Regions from separate parts of the Pseudoalteromonas sp. Bsw20308 genome, predicted to be linked through region 2. Evidence: predicted binding sites of a transcription regulator. Region 2 holds the regulator's gene; the other holds the start of a gene.
The links. Region 2 encodes FliA, which starts transcription of late flagellar genes. Its sites were predicted from a motif close to CTAAAGNTNNNNNNNNNNNNGCCGATA; they were not measured.
Positions count from the first base shown of each region.

Region 1: D172_RS11240 (VC2046/SO_2500 family protein) is a predicted target of FliA. The motif match lies at 5,837-5,863, and genes of this name have one in related genera.

Region 1 covers NZ_CP013138.1:2,601,707-2,610,428, reverse strand. The annotation lists gene hrpA (ATP-dependent RNA helicase HrpA) at 1-1,075, shown strand, start outside; gene D172_RS11280 (response regulator) at 1,151-1,531, shown strand; gene D172_RS11275 (PilZ domain-containing protein) at 1,540-1,836, shown strand; gene D172_RS11270 (class I SAM-dependent methyltransferase) at 1,857-3,047, opposite strand; gene D172_RS11265 (HD domain-containing protein) at 3,112-3,843, shown strand; gene D172_RS11260 (VOC family protein) at 3,860-4,315, shown strand; gene D172_RS11255 (M48 family metallopeptidase) at 4,826-5,524, shown strand; tRNA gene D172_RS11250 (tRNA-Tyr) at 5,567-5,651, opposite strand; tRNA gene D172_RS11245 (tRNA-Tyr) at 5,701-5,785, opposite strand; gene D172_RS11240 (VC2046/SO_2500 family protein) at 5,898-6,425, shown strand; gene D172_RS11235 (DUF6172 family protein) at 6,684-6,986, shown strand; gene D172_RS11230 (YchJ family protein) at 7,606-8,085, opposite strand; gene D172_RS11225 (SulA-like leucine-rich domain-containing protein) at 8,123-8,557, opposite strand.
Region 2 covers NZ_CP013138.1:3,024,036-3,032,757, forward strand. The annotation lists gene D172_RS13340 (chemotaxis protein CheA) at 1-1,015, opposite strand, end outside; gene D172_RS13345 (protein phosphatase CheZ) at 1,031-1,798, opposite strand; gene cheY (chemotaxis response regulator CheY) at 1,816-2,199, opposite strand; gene D172_RS13355 (RNA polymerase sigma factor FliA) at 2,240-2,950, opposite strand; gene D172_RS13360 (MinD/ParA family ATP-binding protein) at 2,977-3,837, opposite strand; gene flhF (flagellar biosynthesis protein FlhF) at 3,830-5,314, opposite strand; gene flhA (flagellar biosynthesis protein FlhA) at 5,335-7,446, opposite strand; gene flhB (flagellar biosynthesis protein FlhB) at 7,520-8,650, opposite strand; gene fliR (flagellar biosynthetic protein FliR) at 8,660-8,722, opposite strand, start outside.

The DNA.
Region 1 (8,722 bases), 420 kb from region 2:
TGCATTAACGACGCGTTTATTGAGAATGACAGGTGTAAAAGTTGATCCAGAGGCATGGGATTTAACCGCGCTTGCACCGCATTTAAGATTGCAGTTTGAAGTACGTGATGAACACGATAAGTTACTTGCTCGTGGACTTGATTTAGCCAAACTTAAAGCAGAGCTGCAAGGTGAAGTAACCGAAACACTCTCTAAAGTAGCCGATAAAGGCATTGAAAAATCAGACCTAACACAATGGGATTTTGGTGAGTTACCCGCTTCATACGTTAAAAAGCAAGGTCAATATGAGATAAAAGCATACCCTGCGCTGGTGGATAAAAAATCAGCCGCTGCAGTGGAGCTGTTTGATAACGAAGCAAAAGCGCAGCAAGCACATCAACAAGGTTTGCGCCGTTTAGTGTTATTAAATGTGCCATCGCCAATTAAGTATTTACAACAAAACTTACCGAATAAAGCAAAGCTGGGTTTGTACTTTAATCCATTTGGTAAAATAGCTGATTTAATTGATGACTGTATAGCCGCAGGTGTCGATAGCTTATTAGTAAAACACGGTGATATACGCGACGAAAAAGCATTTGAAACAGTAAAAGAGCAAATACGCGGTGAGCTCGGTGATGCTGTTGTGTCGATTGCAACGCAGGTTGAGCAAGTATTAAGTATTGCTCACGCGCTGCATAAAAAAATGAAAGGGCGCGTTGATTTAACCATGATAACGGCGCACGGCGATATAAAATCACAGCTTGAGTCACTTATATTTAAAGGTTTTGTGAGCGCGCATGGCGCAGATAAAATAACGGATTTAATCCGTTACCTAAAAGCCATTCAAAAACGCTTAGAAAAATTACCAGTTGATCCAAACAGAGATAGGTTATGCGTACTTGAACTTGATAAAGTGGCAATTGAATATAAGAAATTAACTAATAAAACACCTAAAGGGTTGCCAATTCCCCAAGAAGTAACCGCTATTTTTTGGATGCAGCAAGAACTAAGAGTCTCTTTGTTTGCCCAAACATTAGGAACTCCATATCCTATTTCATCAAAACGCATTTTAAATGCAATAAAAGAAATAGAATAAAACTTGCATTTTCCATTAAGCTTAGTACCTTAATGGGAGGACTTATTTTTGCTTTGAGAAGGAAACGGCATACCCATGTCCTCATTGATCGAACCTAAAACACGACGGCTGCTAGTCGTCGACGACGAGTATTTTAATTATGAAATTCTTAAAGCAGCACTCACTGCTAAATTTGATGTGAGCTATGCTGATTCAGGTAAAAGTTGTTTAGCATCAGCGGTTGCTAATCCACCTGATATAATTTTACTTGATGTGTGCATGCCAGGACTTGATGGTTACGATACATGTCGTATGCTAAAACATACCCCGGAGACAAAAAATATACCTATTGTTATGGTATCTGGCCTTGAGTCGGAGTTGGAGAAAAAAGCCGGATTTGACGCAGGATGCGACGCTTATGTAGTAAAACCATTTTCAATGAGTGTATTGTTAGAGCAAATTAATACAATAGTATAGAGGGATTTATGTTCACAGATGACAAACGAAACTTTAGGCGTATGCAGGTAAATGCGACTGCAAATTTAACAACAGTGGAGCCAGTAGCTGGCTTGAATTATACGGCAGAGTGTGTTGATTTGAGCGCGACAGGGTTATCATTGCATTTGGATGATTTACTTGAGCCAGATACTATTTTAACAGTTGATATAGCGTCTACTCACCCTAGCATTGCACCGTTAAAAGCAACGGCTAAGGTAATACGTGCCAGCAAAGAAGATGATGGCACAATAACAGCAGGCCTTGAAATCATTCAGTTTAACTAATTAAATTGAATGATTAGATATTAAAAAACCTTACAAATTAAGCCTTTTAAGTAAAAGCCTTCAGGGTAGCTACCCGCAATTGGGTGATCGGCTGCTTGATTTAATCGCTCCATTATAAGTAGATCTTTGCCCGCATCAAGAGCCGCATCAGCAACAACTTTTTGAAATAGGTTTTGCTCCATTAAGCCAGAGCAAGAGAATGTCAGTAGTGTTCCACCTGGTTTTAGTATTTGCATAGCAATCATGTTGATGTCTTTATAACCACGACACGCGCCCGTTAGCTGCGCTTTATTATCAGCAAACTTTGGTGGATCCATTACGATGGTATCAAACTGTCTGCCTTCGTCGCGGTATTGACGCAGCAACTTAAAGACATCTTGCTTCACAAAATCAACTTTATTTAAGTCTAAGTTATTATGCTCAACATTACGTTTAGCAGTATCTAACGCTGGTTGCGATACATCAACGTTAGTGACATGCTCACACCCGCCACGCAAAGCGTACAACGAAAATGTACCTGTGTAACTAAAACAGTTAAGTACCGTTTTGTCTTTTGAAAAACGCTCAAGTGCAGCACGGCTATCGCGTTGATCTAAGTAAAATCCGGTTTTATGACCTTCAATTATATCGACTTCAATTTTTAAGCCGTTTTCTTCAATAAGTACAGGTTGTGTTGGCTCATTACCCCAAAGAACACCTTTAATTGGCTCCAAACCTTCTTTTGTACGTACTTCTACGTCTGAGCGCTCGTATATGCTAGAACCTGGAAAAATAGCCATTAACGCGCCAACAATCTCGCCTTTATGACGCTCGGCACCCGCACTTAGTAACTGACAAACTAGTACATTATCAAATTTATCGATTGTAACGCCTGGTAAGTAATCAGACTCAGCTGCACATAATCTAAAGCCTGTTAATCCGCCTTCTTCTATTACTTGGCTCCGTGCTTCTAATGAGCGACGTAAACGGCGTTCAAAAAAGTTTTGATCGATGATTTCTTTTTCGTCAAAGCTCCAAACACGTGCACGAATTTGTGAATGAGGGCTATAAGCAGCAGTTGCTAAAAACTTACCTTCGCTATCGTGAATCGTTACTGTGTCGCCTAATCCAGGTTTACCTTTAATTTTTTTGATGGCTTTTGAAAATAACCAAGGGTGTTTTCTTTTTAATGATTTATCGCGACCAGCTTGTAGGTAAACGGCAGATGACATAAGGCTTCTCAGTAGTAATAAATAAGCGCTGTATTTTAGTCAAGCAGCGGGCAACATACAATGAATGTTTTGCAAGAGGGCTATAAAGCACGGTAAAGTACTAATAATTCACTTATTAATTAGCTTTTGGAACCTGAAAGTGCCTGACGCCGTTTTAAGCCCCGATTTACAAATACTTAATTCACAATGCAGAGAATTTATAACCTCTTTAGTGCATGCCGATGTGGCTCACGATATTACGCATATAGAGCGAGTGGTGCGCGTTGCAATAAAACTATGTAATGCAGAGCAGGCTAATATGTCAGTTGTATTACCTGCAGCGTGGATGCATGACTGTGTGGCGGTGGCTAAAAACCACCCTGATCGTGCAAAAGCCTCTACTATGGCAGCAGATAAGGCACTGGAATTTTTAAAATCGATTGATTATGACGAGTCACTTTTTGATGATATTCATCATGCTATTGCGGCTCATAGCTTTAGCGCAAATATAGAAATTAAAACAGTTGAGGCGCAAATAGTACAAGATGCTGACAGAATGGATGCACTAGGTGCGATTGGAGTGAGTCGATGTATGAAAGTTGGCGGCTCAATTTCTCGGTTATTGTATAACCCAGAAGACCCTTTTTGTATTGAACGAGAAGCTGATGATAAAAAATATACACTTGATCATTTTTTTATAAAACTATTACATATTGCTCAAAGCATGAATACCCCATCAGCTAAAGCAGAAGCGAATAGGCGTACAGTTTACATGCATGAGTTTTTAGAGCAATTAAAGTCAGAAATTGGTGAGTAACGTGGATAATAAAAATATGCCTAAATTGTCAGGTATTGATCATTGCCATTTGAATGTTGAAAATTTATCGAATGCAGTTAAATGGTATGAGCGCGTTTTAGGTTTTAGTATAGTACCCGAACTTGCTTTTTGGAATGAGGACGGACGAGGACCTTTAACGCTCGAGGATGCTAGTTCAAAGACTCGTTTAGCACTTTTTGAAGGTGAGGGGCGCAGTAAAGGAATTGCATTTTTGGCAACAGGGGAGCAATTTATACAGTGGCTTAGTCATCTTGAAAGTTTAAATATAAAAGCGGTTCTTGCTGATCATGGTGTAACGTTTTCAATGTATTTTAAAGATGACAGTGGTAATAGCCATGAGATCACATCTCATGATTACTCGTATATAAAACTTTACTATCCATCGGTTAACTTAGGTTCGCATTCATCTAAAAAAGCTAATGTAGTTAATCCTATAATTCCCATTATATGAATTTATGTGTAAGTTTTTATCATACTGCTATCACTTTGAATAATATCTAATTGGGGTTTATTCGCTGCTTTTTTGTTTCAAGTGAAACTGTATTTTTTAGCAATTATTTGTGCTTGTACAGTTAACATAAGTGCCAGACATGCGCTGTTTTTAGGATTCAACCTAAAGGTAATTTACGTTTTGTCGCTGCACAAATATAGGTGAAAATCGTGATCAGGACGCAGAAGCTTTGCTAGGTTTTTACTTGTTTTCACATGGATGTAAGTCAGTAAGGTAACGCATGAAAAGTTACCGACCCCACTAGGTGACACACCTCACGCAGCGATTAAATCGCTCTTAGATAAAATGAACTTTAATATTGTAAGGTCAGCAAGGCTTGGTCTTCTATTATCGTTTGAAGCAGTTAGATATAAAGTTTTCACTTAGTTATAGACCTGTTTTTTATTATTAATTAGATCCCATACTTAAGCCTATTGGTATAAAATATTAGAAATTTCGTGTTGGTTAAATGTGGTAGAACTGTTGTTTGAGTATCAATTAAAGCGAAGTGCCCGACGTAAGACTGTTGCTATTAAAGTGCACCAACGGTCAATAACCGTTTATGCGCCTCATTATGTTCCTAAAAAACAGTTGGATTTATGGTTGGTTGAGAAACGAGATTGGGTAAATAGCCAACTTGATAAACAGATTAATATTGCAGACTCAAAGCAATATCCACTCGAAACACATAAAATTCTAATTTTCTCAAATCTTATAGACATAACGTTTGAACACGCTTTGCATTCTCAAGTTATAGAGCATGAGAATACATTAAGCGTATTGTGTTCTTCTCGAGTGAGCCATAAAAAATTGAAGTATAAAACATTACTTGAGGCGTATTTAACTGAAAAATTAGGATTATATATTGATATGCGTCTTGCCCACTTTTGTAAACTAATGGAGGAACCTTTACCGAATGATTTACGAATACGTATCTATAAACGTAAATGGGGGAGTTGTAATAGTAAACGTGAGCTTACGTTTAACTTACTCTTGATTGGAGCCAAAAAATCAATTATAGACTACGTCATAGTCCACGAGTTGGCGCATTTACGTCACTTAGACCACAGTCGTGTATTTTGGCAACGTGTAGCTAAGTTTTATCCGGATCATAAGATAGCATCAGATTGGTTAAAGAATAATGGACAAAGTTTACAGTGGGAATTTTAAAAAATATTGAAGTTTAAAATATAAGGTATTTTAGAAGAAAAGTGGTGGAGGGAGCTGGATTCGAACCAGCGAAGGCTGAGCCGTCAGATTTACAGTCTGATCCCTTTGGCCGCTCGGGAACCCCTCCACACTAATTTTGTTACACTTGGCCCCACTTAACTTAGCGGTAAGAAAAGTGGTGGAGGGAGCTGGATTCGAACCAGCGAAGGCTGAGCCGTCAGATTTACAGTCTGATCCCTTTGGCCGCTCGGGAACCCCTCCAGTGCAACGGCGCTGATAATAGCAAAACTTATATTTAAGTAAAGAAAAAAGCTAAAGAAAAATGAAATAAAGCCGATAAATATCTATTACCTACAATAATCGGCTAAAGTCTATGCAAATCGACGATTTGTTAATCACAGAGAGTCAACTAAGTACACGGTTGAATAAAAGTGTACACGAACAACGTCGAGGAGAGTTTTCTCTTTTATTGGCAATGTTATCCCACGATGCGCTTGATTTTAGTCAGTTCCATTTTCCAAAAACAGATATTGAAAACCCTATTGTTGAAGAAGAGACACTTCGTAAGCAATTTGGTTCGGGTCCGAAGCAGCCTTTAGCACCGGATGAGTTTAATATGTTGATTGGGCAACACAACGCCGCTTTATTATCAAATGTGGGAGAGCATGCAGGTATGAGCGATATTAAGTTACGACACTGCTTAAACCCTGAACCACTTTCAATAAGAAATGATTTAGCTCATATTCCACTCAATGTGCTTGATAATTGTGAGCTAGCTGTGCGCAGACGTATTAAGAACAAAGAGACTCAGCTATCGCATCCGCAAATGGACGTAGCTTCATTCTATGATGGTCTTAATGATGAATCATTACATCAACCGCTTCACTTAGCTACAGCATAATATTGACCTACAAAATAATTTATCTATCTACGATTTCAAATTAGCTTATGTCAGGCCCAGTAAAACAAGCTTTAAATGGTCATTTTTATAATAATGATGGCTAAAAAGAGAGGCTTTGTAGCTATTTATAATGTTAATTGCCTAAAAATTGATTTAGTTTAAAAAAAGCATCCAAAAATTTAATGCAATTGCTATAATGATGTCAAATGGTATGACATGAAATGCCGTTATCATTAAACCAAGGTAATTAGGAACGTAATGAAGAAAACATTCACGCTGAATCACGAGAAAATCAAATACCCTCGTATGGTCGATGCTGCAAAGCACGAAGTGAAAAAATATTTGAAAAGAGAACGTAATAAAACGCTACCTGAAGATGCTGATTACTGGGCATTTGACTGTAAGTTTGGTAATACAGCTGAAGATGCTCAAGTAGTGCACGTTGCAGAGATTAGCAATCATATCAGCGACATCGAAAAGCAAGATTTAAAGTCTTTCTACGTAGAGATTTTAGCAAAGCCGGCACAGCGTCAACAAGCTGATTTAGATGACGACGAGTAACTCTTAAATTTTAAGTACTCGTAAAAGTAGAGATGGACCCAAGTGGTCCATTTTTGTTATGTGTTATGTGGGTTTTAATATCAATCTGAATAATACTAACCAACTAACCAATCCGCAATAATGCTTAATCAGTTTGAGGGATTAAATCTGACGCTAACGGCGTTAAAAATTTCTGATATAGACCAATTAAATAACGATTTTTTGTCTTGTTATCGACACGATTCTGTTATCTAAAAATAGATCACTTAATTAAAAAAGTTGGTATAAGTATTTGAACAATATAAATTATCTAATAACCCTATAATACCAACCTGCATAAATCTTTGATCAATTTAACGAATTAAATTGCACTATAACGTCGTTAAAAATTTTTCATTTAGAACAACTAGATACAAAAACTTTTGCCTAGTTCTAGCGTAATTTTCTTAACGTTAGATAGACCCCATACATAAGCAGATTGGTATAAAAATTTTATTTAGAGACGCTGAGTTTTTTGGAAATAAATAACTTTTCGTGCGTATGCGCCACATTAAGTTAAATAATATGTACAAAACTAGAGTACATATCATTTAACTAATTAGTGTGTTTCAAAATACCTGATGCCTGGGTAAGTTGAGGTTTATAGGCTATGGCACTTTTTATACTTTTTAGTACTGCCACATGGGCAATCATCGTTCCTGCCAATTTTTATATCTGCAACAGGTAATATAACGCCGTCAGAATATTTCCACTGATTTTTTTCTTTAATGAATTTTGATTGTTCGTGCAATTCACAGTATAAATTATCATAAAAGTAGTGCGCTTTAAATTCTACAAAACCCTGACTATCATCGTGCCCTGAGTCTATAATTGTCAGTTTTATAAAGCGGCAACCATCTGCAAATTCTTTAATTTCTTTAACGGGGTTTTCGGGCTGTTTATCTGTTGTATATGTTTGATAAATATACTTAGCATTTTTGAGTGCATAAGCACTATAACGAGAGCGCATAAGTAGCTCTGGTGTTTGAGGATGCTGTATTGCCAAATGAAAAGGTTCGCAGCAGTCAACATAATTTTGTTGGCTGCCACAAAGACATAATGTTTTATTCAGTGAGGTCATAATTTTGGTGTAAAGCTAAAATGTTAGTTTAACAAGATTATTGAGCTAGTAATATCTCTGTGGTTTGTTTGTTTTTCGTGAAGCAATATAACTTTGTATTTGTTTTACTCATATCCAGAGATAAGCTAGTTAATAGCTGGTTATTAACTATATCAGTCCAAGTAATTACAGCTGCAAAATTACCGTTGTGTAAAGCCGAATTTAATACGTACTCTAGATTCACTAAGTGTTTTTGTCTAATAACGAGTAATTTACTCGTATCGATAGAGCACGAATCAAGTAGCGCTTTACTAGGGACGTGATCGGGTGCGATTAATAATGTCCAAGCATTTAAGCTATTGTATTGATGTAATACTTTTAATAGCTCAAATGTTGCCGAAATTTCATCTTCAATTTCAATTAAATTAACACAATCGCTTTTATTGTCTTGTTGGTAGCTTTTAACTGTTCGTACGGTAATTGGTTGTAACATATCGCTTCACTCACTGGGTTTTTATACAGTATTTACATACAGTAGTTTATACAGTGTTTGTGTGCAAGTGTTTTTTGCTATTTTTTTGTACGATAATTTAAGATTTAGACTTTTTTTAAATTGTCATTTTTTTAAGTTATTAATATTTAATGATTTAAATTTACC
Region 2 (8,722 bases):
TAGCCTTTTTTGGAGCAGCAGCAGCTGTTTTTTCAGCAGGTTTTGCAGGTACTGGTTTTAATGCTTCAACTTTTGGTACTGGGGCTGCTTTGGGCTTAGGAACAGCTTGTTTTGCGGCTGGTTTTTCAGCAATCGCAGGAGTGCTTTCTAAAGATTTAGGTGCAGTTCCCTTACCATGAAGTTCATCTAACAGTGATTCAAATTCATCATCACTGATATCATCGTTCGATGAATCTGTATTGTTAGTCGAAGGCGATGGCTTTTGTACATCAGGTGTAACATTACTTTCTTGCGCTGCAACAGAGCCGAAACTGCCAACACCATGAAGCTCGTCTAGTAAATTATCAAACTCATCGTCTGTAATATCACCATTCAAATCATGACTATTTGTGGGGGCTTTTACTGCCGATTCTTGGCTTGTACCATGTAATTCATCAAGTAGGTTTTCAAACTCATCCTCTGTAATTTCATCAATTTGAGAGTCAGTTTCAGATGAAGTTGGGCCACTAAACAGCTCATCAAAAGCAAAAGGGTCCGCACCATCAGTACTGGGAGTTTGTGCTTCAGCGGCTTCTTGAGGCTGTTCTACAACAACTTCAGGAGAAGTACCTGATAACTCGTCTTCTGTGGGGGGGAGACCTAACTTATGTAAAACTTCAAGTAGTTGAGGATCCGCAGGTTCTGGTTTATCACGATTTTGAATCGTCGCAAACATTTCATTGATAGTATCAAGTGCTTGTAAGATAACATCCATTAGCTCAGAATTAACAGAACGAACGCCCTGCCTTAACAAGTCGAATACATTTTCTGCGCCGTGACATGCGTCAACAAGCTCAGTCATAGCTAAGAATCCAGCACCGCCTTTTACGGTATGAAAGCCTCTAAATATAGCATTTAGCAACTCGGTATCTTCTGGATTGTTTTCCAGTTCAACTAACTGTTCAGATAAAAGCTCAAGGATTTCTCCTGCTTCTACAAGAAAGTCTTGTAAAATATCTTCATCGACTTCAAACATGCAGTTACTCTCCTCTTAGAAGCCCAAACTTGATAAAAGATCATCGACTTCATCTTGATCAGACACAACATCATTACGTGATTCTTTATCAATAATAGGCCCTTCAGGACCTGCTAATGTTTCTGGGTCAACTGGGTCATCTATTTTTTGTGGTTTTAGGGTGACTGCTTTACTGATATCTTGTTCAGAAAAAGCAGTTAAAAGATGAAGTAAGCTTTCTTCAACTTCCCTAACAAGTTCTATAATTCGGCGAATTACTTGACCTGTCAAATCTTGATAATCTTGGGCCATTAATATGTTAGTCATGAAGCTTTGTAACTCATCAGTTTTATGATGAGAACTGCTCATGAATTTATCAATGCTGTGGCACAGTACTTTAAATTCACCGAGTTCAATTTCACGACTCATTAGACGGTCCCATGTCGGTTTGATATGGGATATTTCATCCGCTAACTGTTGTGCTATCGGTAAACTCGCCTCAACCGCATCCATGGTTTTATTTGCAGCATTTTCTGTCATCTCAATGACATAATTAAGCCGTTTTTTAGCATCAGGTATAGCGTCGTTAGTGAGATCTGTTAGGCGCGTGTCTAGCTCAAAGCCTTTTAAAGCTTCATGTAGTTGACGCGTCAACTTTCCCACTTCGTCAAATATTTCTGACTGCTCTTTAGATGCAGTATCTAAAATTAGTTGATCAGCTTTATCATGTTCGCCATTTTCTAAAAAAGTGACGAGCTGACGAGCTTGTTCTAACGTTATCCGAGGCGCAGCAGGTGCTGGCATAAGCCTTTCCCCTATTATTAACCTAAGCGTTCGAACACTTTTTCTAATTTAGTTTTTAATGTGCCAGCTGTAAATGGTTTTACAATATAGCCATTAACACCAGCTTGAGCCGCTGCTATTATTTGTTCTTTTTTAGCTTCAGCTGTCACCATTAAAACAGGAAGGTGTTTTAATTTATCGTCAGCCCTTATCGCTCTCAAAAGATCAATACCTTGCATTCCTGGCATGTTCCAATCTGTTACCACAAAATCAAAAACTTGATTTTGTAACATGGGTAAGGCTGTAGAGCCGTCATCCGCTTCTTGGACGTTGGTAAAGCCTAAGTCGCGCAATAGATTTTTAATAATACGTCTCATTGTCGAAAAATCATCAACAACAAGAATTTTCATGTTTTTATCCAAAACATCCTCCAGTGAGGTCTTAACCTGTATTTACTTACTACTAGTTTATCCAGTCATTGATTTTTGCTTTTAGCTTAATCATCGCCTGACCATGTATCTGACTTACACGCGATTCACTTACATCGAGTATATGTCCAATTTCTTTTAAATTCATTTCATCGTTATAGTACAAAGAAAGTACCATTGCGTCTCGTTCTGGTAATGACTTGATAGCATTTAATAATGATTCATTAAATCGTTCATTTTTAACGTTATTAAACGGTTTGTCTAGCGTTAAATCTTGGCCAGCCGTGGTAATAACATCTTCATCGACCCCGAGGTCTTCGATGCCTAACACTTTACTTGTGTTTACATCGTTTAAAATATGATGGTACTCATTTAACGAAATTTCAAGTTTTTCAGCAACTTCTATATCGGTTGGTTCACGATTTAAGTTACTTTCTAATCCAGCAATCGTCTCGGCTACAAGACGGCTTTTTCTATGAACCGACCGAGGAGCCCAGTCACCACGGCGCATTTCATCAAGCATGGCACCGCGAATTCGTATTCCCGCGAACGTTTCAAAACTTGCGCCTTTGGTTGCATCAAAGTTTTTTGATGCTTCAATTAGGCCTATCATACCCGACTGAATTAGGTCATCAAGTTGGACACTTGGAGGCAAACGAGCAATTAAATGACATGCCACTTTTTTGACTAGCGATGCATGTTTTTCAACAATCACATTTAAATTTTGTGTTGATTGATATCCCATAGCTCTATTTACCAATGTTGTCATAATTAGCCGTTAACTAGCTTCTCTATAAAAAACTCTAAATGTCCTGAAGGTTGGTTAGGTATAGGCCATTTCACTGCTCTTGTCGCCAGTGCTTTAAAGGCAACTGAAGCAGGAGAACTAGGAAAAAGTTCTACAATCACTTTTTGACGGCGAGTTGCCTTACGCATATTTTCGTCATAGGGGATTGTTGCAACCAACTCCATTGACACATCTAAAAATCGGTCCGTTACTTTTGAAAGTTTTGCAAATAACTCATGACCTTCACGCATACTACGAACCATATTAGCTACAATTTTGAATTTATACACCCCATGCTCACGACTTAACACTTTAATAAGTGCATAAGCATCTGTGATTGAAGTCGGTTCGTCGCACACTACAACCATTACATCTTGAGCAGCACGAGAAAAACTCAGTACCATATCTGAAATACCCGCAGCGGTATCTACAATTAAGATATCAAATTCGGTATTTAATTCGCTAAAAGCGCGTATAAGGCCTGCATGTTCAGACGGTGATAATTCCACCATACTCTGAGAACCAGAGGTCGCTGGTACAATTTTAATTCCTGCAGGACCTTCAACTAAAATCTCATCGAGTTCACACTCACCAGAAAGTACATGTGATAAATTACGTTCAACCCGTAATCCGAGCATCACATCACAGTTCGCTAGACCTAAGTCGGCATCAAGTACTAAAACTCGATTACCTTGCTGGCCTAATGCTATTGCCGTGTTAAGTGAAACATTTGTTTTACCTACACCACCCTTGCCACCAGTAACAGCGATAACTTTTACGCCGTTGTTATTGTTTTGACTCATTTTGCGCAGGCCGCTTGCTTGATCTAATACTGTGTTAATCATACATCCCTACTGTGCTCGACGCCACTGCTTGGTGTCGTGAATGTTGTGCTTTTATTCTTTTCAAATACAATTGCTCAGCTTTTTTTACTAGTTTTTCTGCATTTGCAACACGAATGTCTTCTGGAACTCGTTGACCATTAGTAAGATACCCTATTGGAAGGCGATTTTGAATCGCAATACTAATAATCTCACCTAAACTTAAAGATTCATCCAACTTGGTGAAAATACAACCACTTAACTGCACTTTTTTGAAGTGTCGTACTGTTTCTTGCAAGACATTTATTTGCGCTGTTGCACTTAATACTAAATAACTACGAATATCAACACGTTGATTGCGCATAAGCGTATTCAATTGCTCTGTTAAACGTAAGTCTCGTTGACTCATACCTGCTGTATCAATTAATACTAGACGTTTATTTCGTAAATGGTATAAAACTTCAGCTAATTCATTAGCATCTTTAACCTGCTTTACTCCACAACCGATAATTCGACCGTATGTTGCAAGTTGCTCATAAGCACCAATTCTGTATGTATCGGTGGTTATTAGCGCCACTTTATCTGCACCGTATTTCTGTGCGCCTAAAGCAGCTAACTTTGCAACTGTTGTCGTTTTCCCCACACCAGTTGGGCCTACCAATGCGTAAACACCACCTTGACGTAGTATTTCATTATTCGTAGTTTGCATCTGGTCTTCGACCATTGTTAACAAAGCCTTCCAACCTTGTTGGCGAGATACGTCATCAGGTACAAAACACGCCATTTGTTCTGCAACTTCTTTATCGATTCCCATACCAACTAAACGGTCAATCATACAAGCACGTGTGGGGTCACGGCGTGCCATATCTTGTTGCATTAAACCTGATACTTGGTGCTCTAGCAATTGACGAATAGCGTTCATTTCTTCACGCATTGACGTCATTTCTTCACTTTCATTATTTTTAACGTGCGCTTGAGGTGTTACAGGGCTATCTAGATCATCAAAATCACGATCTAGGTCATCAAAACCTAAACTATCGGCTTGGGTCTGTGGACGTGTTGGTGCAATATCTTCGCGAGCAAACATATTCGCTGAGCGAGGTTTGACAACGGGCTCTTGATAATTATCGGTCGTTTCAATACCCGATTGAGAAAACATTGATGCTAATTCAGGTGAACGTGGGCGAGGAGATTGACGCTCTAGTAAAGCTTCTAAACTATCTGCAACCCTAGCTTGGGGAGCCGCTTTAGGGCGTTGTGGCTCTGGCTTTACAAAATTATGTATACTGTGTGATTGTGCTGAGTCATCCGCACGCGCTAAAGTATTTTGCGGCTGTGCAACTGATTTAGGGGCCGCTTTTTCATAATCAACTGCGGCTACAATCTCAACGCCATTAGCCAGCTTTTTGTTAGACATAATAACCGCATCAACACCAAGTTCATCTTTCACTTCTTTAAGTGCTGTACGCATATCTTTAGCAAAAAAACGTTTAATTTTCATTATTCAACCCCTTTAAAATCTTATTGTTGGCCTACAGAGCTGACAATTTTTATCTGTCTTTCGTCTGGCACCTCTTGATAAGACATCACCCTTAATCCTGGGATGGTGTACTTAACAAAACGAGATAACACAGTACGTAACATTCCTGACGTTAACAGTATTGAAGGTTCACCGGCCATTTCTTGATTTTGATGCGCTTCATTCAATGACACTTGAAGTCGCTCTGCAAGTCCTGGCTCTATACCGGCACCTTCATCGCCTGCATTTTGTAATGACTGATGCAACATCTGTTCCAACTCAGGCGCCAAGGTTATGACAGGTATTTCAGATGACATTCCAACCGCATCTTGAACAATTAATCTACGCAGAGAAATACGCACTGCAGCCGTTAATACATCAGGGTCTTGGCTACGAGGACCATACTCAACAAGGGTTTGTACAATTGATCGCATATCGCGAATAGCCACCCCTTCGTTCAATAAGTTCTGTAGTACTTTTACAATAGCGGTTAACGGCAATACATCAGGGACAAGCCCTTCAACCAAACGAGGATGACTCTTTCCAAGCATATCAAGTAAGTTTTGAACTTCTTCATGCCCTAGTAACAACGCTGCGCTGTTAGTTAACAACTGACTAATATGAGTTGCAACCACTGTGGCAGAATCAACAACGGTATAGCCTAAAGATTGAGCTTCGTCTTTTTGATCAGGTTTAATCCAAACCGCGTCTAACCCAAATGCAGGATCTTTAGTTTCAATTCCTTTTATCGGACCAAATACTTGCCCTGGGTTAATAGCCAGCTCATCACCATGCTTAAGCTCCCCCTCACCAGTAGATACTCCCATTAGCGTTATTCTGTAAGCATTAGGGTCTAGTTCTAAATTATCGCGAATATGAACAGGAGGAACTAAAAATCCAAGCTCTTGAGAAAGCTTTTTACGCACTCCTTTAATCCGGTTGAGTAGTTCACCACCTTGTGATTGATCAACCAGCGGAATTAATCTATACCCTACTTCTAATCCTATTACATCAACTTGCTGAACATCATCCCAACCAAGCTCTTTTTGCTCTTGTTTATTCGCAACACCTGTCGCGGTGCTTCCGCCATTTGCAGCCTCTTCAGCTTCGGCTGCAGCAGCTTTGATTTTACTTTGCTGCGTGTAATAGGCTAAGTAACCAAGTAGTGCGCCTAAACTCAAAAAAGCAAAATGCGGCATACCAGGGACTAACCCCATGATGATCAAAATACCTGAAGCAATAAAGAGTGACTTTTCGTTACCAAGTTGTTTCTTGAATTGGTCACCCATATTAAGCGACTCATTTTGACGTGTTACTACAATTGCCGTGCCAATTGAGAGCAATAATGATGGAAGCTGAGCAACCAAACCGTCACCAATGGTTAGAAGTGTATATACTTCCATTGCATGGCTAAAACTTAAGTTATGCTGGATCATCCCAACAAATAAGCCACCTACAATATTAATAATTAAAATAACGATACCGGCTATTGCATCGCCTTTTACAAACTTACTCGCACCATCCATTGAACCGTAAAAATCGGCTTCGCGAGTTACTTCCTCGCGACGGTCACGCGCTTGCTCAGCACTAATAAAGCCGGCATTTAAATCGGCATCTATTGCCATTTGTTTACCTGGCATTGCATCAAGGGTGAAACGTGCAGATACCTCAGAAATACGTCCAGCACCCTTTGTTATTACTACAAAGTTGATAATGATAAGAATTAAAAATACAACTAAACCAACTGCATAGTTACCACCAATTACAACTGAGCCAAATGCTTCAATGACCTTACCTGCAGCATCACCACCGTTGTGACCCTCAAGTAACACAACTCGAGTACTAGCAACGTTGAGCGCTAAGCGCATAATCGTAGCGATAAGTAATACAGCGGGGAACATACCAAATTCAACTGGTTTCATCGTGTAAACAGTCACGAGTAATACAACTAATGCGAGCGCAATATTAAACGAAAAAAGGATGTCGAGTAAAAATGGCGGTAATGGTAAAATCACCATTCCCAGTGCAGCAAGCACAAGCAAAGGAGTCCCTACTCCTTTGGCATATTCTTTTTTGTCTCTATTAAGTTGTTGTAATACCGCTTTAAAACTCATAATTCTACAATTTCAAAAAATTGACACTATATAGAATTAGCAATAACTATTCCAAGTTAGTAAATTTGCGATATTAATACTTGTAGGCGTCGGGGATGGGGAGTTTATTACTAAGCTTTGTAGGGCGTTTTCCTCGTCCCTTGTTAAAACGTTTTAGCTGAAATACATACGCTAGCACTTGTGCAACAGCCGTAAATAGCTGATCAGGTATTTGATCGCCAACTTCAGCCGTATGATAAAGTGCTCTAGTTAGCATGGGGGACTCTACAATGGGGACTTCATTACCAATTGCTACTTTACGAATTTGCATTGCCATCTCGTCAATACCTTTGGCTAGTACAATAGGCGCTCCTGCACGCTCCGTATCGTACTTTAAAGCGACTGAGTAATGAGTTGGGTTAGTAACAATAACATCTGCATCAGGCACATCTTGCATCATGCGTTTTTGCGACATTTGCCTTTGTGTTTGCCTAATACGTGCTTTTATTTGTGGGTCACCTTCCGAGTTTTTATACTCATCTTTAACCTCTTGCATTGTCATTTTAAGTTGCTTGTTATGGTTATAACTTTGAAATGGCGCATCAATTGCTGCAATAATAATTAAAGTGCATGAAAGCCCTAAAAACATCCACGCTAAAATCTCTAAGGCATGAATAATATTACCCGGTGCACTTTCTAAGCTTAAGTGCAGTATTTCATCAAAAAAAGTATCAATTAAAAACACTGCAAAACTTGCAACTAAACCAAATTTTAAAAGTGACTTTATAAGCTCAACAGCCGCTTGCGGGCCAAACATTCGCTTAAAGCCCTTCATTGGTGACATTTTGCTTGCTTTAGGCGCGGCAGCTTCCCAGCTAAAATTAAAACCACCTAACAATGTATTACCAATAAATGCAGCTAAAACAATAATTAATACAAACATGGCCATCGGGAACATTAAAGCGTCAGCAACTTCTCCCCAAACGGCAAACATTTTAGTTGTATCAAATGCTTCGTTACGGTTTAAGCTAAGTGTACGGCCCATCACATTATATAAACCTTTGCCAATTTCTGGTCCATACATCAAAAGAGATATAGCCGAAAAAATAAGCACAAACATGGTACCTAACTCTTTTGAGCGCGCTATTTGACCTTTCTTTTTAGATTCGTCAAGTTTTTTGGATGTGGGTTCTTCTGTTTTTTCCTGCCCTGAGTCTTCAGACATGACTTTCTCCTAAGGTGAACAACCAACTAAAGTACACATTAGCTCAATCATTTTTAACCATTGAAACTCAAA